2 regions of the Streptomyces sp. NPDC090798 genome follow, and region 1 is predicted to be linked to the other one. Evidence: riboswitches for the same ligand, from Rfam matches in the RefSeq annotation. Region 1 holds a riboswitch; the other holds the start of a gene.
What was found. A riboswitch is a leader RNA that binds a small molecule or an ion and turns the genes downstream of it on or off. The one in region 1 is predicted to bind glycine.

Region 2: it holds a riboswitch for glycine, as region 1 does, so the genes downstream of both, gcvT (glycine cleavage system aminomethyltransferase GcvT) here and gcvP (aminomethyl-transferring glycine dehydrogenase) in region 1, are expected to answer to the same signal.

The regions. Positions count from the first base shown of each region.
Region 1 is NZ_JBIVXA010000014.1:230,323-232,518, reverse strand. It holds gene ACIQTP_RS29235 (DNA polymerase IV) at 1-273, shown strand, start outside; gene ACIQTP_RS29230 (PRC-barrel domain-containing protein) at 365-736, opposite strand; glycine riboswitch at 851-946, shown strand; gene gcvP (aminomethyl-transferring glycine dehydrogenase) at 1,127-2,196, shown strand, end outside.
Region 2 is NZ_JBIVXA010000009.1:49,494-51,689, reverse strand. It holds gene ACIQTP_RS20710 (AAA family ATPase) at 1-624, opposite strand, end outside; glycine riboswitch at 794-894, shown strand; gene gcvT (glycine cleavage system aminomethyltransferase GcvT) at 1,041-2,159, shown strand.

The sequences.
Region 1 (2,196 bases):
GAGCATCCGGACGAGGAGGGGGCGGGGGAAGTGCCTGCCGAGCAGGCGCCGCCTGCTGAGCGGCGGTGGCCTGCGGGGCATGACGTGCGGCATGCGGAGTACGGGCACGGGTGGGTGCAGGGGAGTGGGCTCGGGAGGGTGACCGTGCGGTTCGAGACGCCTTACTCCGAGCCGGGGCGTGTGCGGACGTTTCGTACGGATGACGTTGCGTTGGAGTTGGCTGATCCGCTGCCGTTGGTGAGGGGGGCCGTGTGCGATCGCCGTGGGGGGTGAGGTCGGTTCGGCGGTCGGGGGTTGTTCGTGGCTGGTCGCGCAGTTCCCCGCGCCCCTTTCGGGGCGCGCCGGCGGGGCCCGATCCGAGAAGTTACCCCTCGTCCGTGCCTGCCAGGCGGCCGAAGTCGCGGTCCGGGGGTGGGGGTGGGGGCGTCACGTCCAGGCCGTAGTGGTGGTAGAGCTGGAGTTCCTGTTCGGGGGAGAGGTGGCGGCCCACGCCGAAGTCGGGGGCGTCCTTGATCAGGGCGCGGTCGAAGGGGACACGCAGCGTGCCCTCGACGACTTCGCTGGGCTCCAGGGGGACGAAGGCGTCCCTGCTGAACAGGCCCGTCCGTATGGCGGCCCACTCCGGGACGCCGGTCGCGTCGTCGAGATAGACCTCGTCGACCGTGCCGATCTTGGCGCCGTTGCGGTCGAGCGCCTTGCGGCCGATCAGGTTGCGCGGATCGATGTCGGTCTGCACGGTCCCTCCACTCGCTAGCAGCTCATCCGTAAGCACTACAAAAGAGCACATTCGGGAAGGTGGCCACTCGAAAGCTCGTGCGTTGTCCTCGCTGGTAGGCTGGCAAGCGGCTGCTGACCCCGTGCGGGAGAGTCCTCCAGACATCATCGGAGGCGCCGAAGGAGCAAATCCTCCCCGGAATCTCTCAGGCACACGTACCGCACGGACGAGGTCACTCTGGAAAGCAGAGCGGGTGTCGAAGGCCTCCGCTCTCACCGACGGTGAAAGCCGGGTCGCAGTGAGCGGGCGAGCCGGTGAAGCTCTCAGGTTGAGATGACAGAGGGGGAGGCCGTCGGGGTACCCACGCCGTGGTGCCCCTCGAAGGTCGTGTCAGACCAGGAGGCCTCCGCAATGACCGCCCATCGCATTCCGCTCTCCGAGCTCGAACAGGGAATCCCCTTCGAGCAGCGCCACATCGGGCCCGACCCCGAGGCACGGGCCAAGATGCTCGCGCAGGTCGGGTACGGCTCGCTCGACGAGCTGACGGCCGCCGCGGTGCCGGACGTCATCAAGAACGCCGAGGCGCTGGAGCTGCCGGGCGCGCGCACCGAGGCCGAGGTACTGGCCGAGCTGCGCTCCCTCGCGGACCGCAACCAGGTGCTCGACTCGATGATCGGCCTCGGCTACTACGGCACGTTCACGCCGCCGGTGATCCTGCGCAACGTCATGGAGAACCCGGCCTGGTACACCGCGTACACGCCGTACCAGCCGGAGATCTCCCAGGGGCGGCTCGAAGCGCTGCTGAACTTCCAGACGGTCGTCGCCGAGCTGACCGGGCTGCCCACCTCCGGCGCCTCGCTGCTCGACGAGGGCACCGCCGCCGCCGAGGCGATGTCGCTGTCCCGGCGCATGGGCAAGAACAAGAAGGGCCTCTTCCTGGTCGACGCGGACACCCTGCCGCAGACCGTCGCCGTCATCGAGACCCGCGCGGAGCCGACCGGCGTCGAGGTCGTCGTCGCCGACCTGGGCGAGGGCATCCCGGCCGAGATCGCCGGGCGTGAGATCAACGGCGTGCTGATCCAGTACCCGGGTGCCTCCGGTGCCGTACGCGACCTGAAGCCCGTCATCGAGCAGGCGCACGAGCTCGGCGCGGTCGTCACGGTCGCCGCCGACCTGCTCGCCCTCACGCTGCTCACCTCGCCCGGTGAGCTCGGCGCCGACATCGCGATCGGTACGACCCAGCGCTTCGGTGTGCCGATGGGCTTCGGCGGTCCGCACGCCGGATACATGGCGGTGCGCGAGAAGTTCGCGCGCAGCCTCCCCGGCCGGCTGGTGGGTGTCTCCGTGGACGCCGACGGACACAAGGCGTACCGGCTCGCCCTGCAGACGCGGGAGCAGCACATCCGCCGCGAGAAGGCGACCAGCAACATCTGTACGGCGCAGGTGCTGCTCGCGGTGATGGCCGGCATGTACGCCGTCTA
Region 2 (2,196 bases), on a different contig from region 1:
CGCCGAGCCGCAGCCCTCCGGCAGGTCGCCCCGCTCGACGGAGCGCAGCAGCCGGGCGACCGCGCCCCGGTGACGGGCGAACGCGTACCGCGACACGCCCCGGCCGCGCTCGCGCTGGCCCTCCAGTGCCGTGCCCGGCGTGACGTCGAGCAGCAGCAGATGGAGGGTGCCGCCGCGGCGCCGGGCCTCGCGGGCGAGCCAGCGGCGCACCCAGGCCTGCGTACCGCAGTCGTGCACGACGACCCCGGCACCGGAGCGCAGGGCGCCGCGCAGGCCCGTGTAGTGCGCGAGGCGGACGAGGGGCCGGTAGACGGCGTACGGCAGCCGGCCGGCCGCCCGCTCGTCCCAGCGGTCCCTGGTGTCCTGGGAGTCGATGCGCGGGCCCTCGACGGCGCGGCGCATCAGGGTCGACTTGCCGCTGCCCGGCAAACCGGTGACCACCACGACGTCGGCCGCCGCGAAGTACAGACCGTGCGGAGAGTGTCCCGCGCGCTCTCTGAGGTCGCGGACGACGGCCGTCGGCAGCGCTCCGCACGTCTCCCGGGTCCTGGCCGGGGCGCCGGGCTGCTCGGGCAGCGCGAGGCCCGAGGTCGTGGCGTACGCCGTGGTCCTGTGCACCGTGATCGTCCTCCCCTTGGGTGTGGAGTCCCATCCCCGTCGAGTGTAAAGAGAAGGTAATGCGCGGTGTCTCTCGTTTCCGTACGCGGACTGCCACAGGCCGGTTACAGATGCCGGTCTGCCGTGATCGGACGGCGCGTGCGATGATGTGCCCGCCAACTGCATACCGGCCGCTTGAATCCGCGCGGGAGAGTTCCGGGAACCTTCGGGTACCCGGGCGCCGAAGGAGCAAGTCCCTCCCTTGAATCTCTCAGGCCCCGTTACCGCGCGGGCGAGGCACATCTGAAAAGCGGGCCGCTGTCCAGTGGCTCCACCCAAGGTGCAAGTCAGGACCTCCGTTCGCGGGGTCGTGATGAACCTCTCAGGTTCCGATGACAGATGGGGAGGAACGACCTCGCCGTCATGCCTTGGGAGCCCCACCGATGAGCAGTAACGCACCCCGTCTCACCGCGCTCGATGCCCTGCATCGCTCGCTCGGCGCGACGATGACCGACTTCGCGGGCTGGGACATGCCCCTGCGCTACGGCTCCGAGCGCGACGAGCACCTCGCCGTGCGCACCCGGGCCGGTCTCTTCGACCTCTCGCACATGGGCGAGATCACGGTCACCGGGCCGGGGGCCGCCGCCCTGCTCAACCACGCGCTGGTCGGCAACATCGCCTCCGTCGGCGTCGGCCGCGCCCGCTACACGATGATCTGCCGGGAGGACGGCGGCATCCTGGACGACCTGATCGTCTACCGGCTGGCCGAAACCGAGTACATGGTCGTCGCGAACGCCTCCAACGCCCAGGTGGTGCTGGACGCGCTGACCGAGCGTGCCGCCGGCTTCGACGCCCTCGTGCGCGACGACCGGGACGCGTACGCGCTGATCGCCGTGCAGGGCCCCGAGTCCCCCGGCATCCTCAAGTCGCTGACCGACGCCGACCTGGACGGGCTGAAGTACTACGCGGGTCTGCCGGGCACCGTCGCGGGGGTCCCGGCGCTGATCGCCCGCACGGGCTACACGGGCGAGGACGGCTTCGAGCTGTTCGTGGCCCCGTCCGACGCCGAGAAGCTGTGGCAGGCGCTGACGGAGGCGGGCGCGCCCGTCGGGCTCGTCCCCTGCGGCCTCTCCTGCCGTGACACGCTGCGCCTGGAGGCGGGCATGCCGCTGTACGGGCATGAGCTGACGACCTCGCTCACCCCCTTCGACGCGGGGCTCGGGCGGGTCGTGAAGTTCGAGAAGGAGGGGGACTTCGTGGGGCGTGCCGCGCTCCAGGAGGCCGCCTCCCGCGCCGAGGAGAACCCCCCGCGGGTGCTCGTCGGGCTCGTCGCCGAGGGCCGTCGCGTGCCGCGCGCCGGTTTCTCGGTCGTCGCCGACGGCAAGGTGATCGGCGAGGTCACCTCCGGCGCGCCCTCCCCCACGCTGGGCAAGCCGATCGCGATGGCGTACGTCGACGCCGCGCACGCCGCGCCGGGCACGGCCGGGGTCGGCGTGGACATCCGGGGCAGCCATGAGCCGTACGAGGTCGTGGCGCTGCCGTTCTACAAGCGCCAGAAGTAGCTTCGGGGCCGAAGGGGCCCCGTCCAGCGCGCCCACG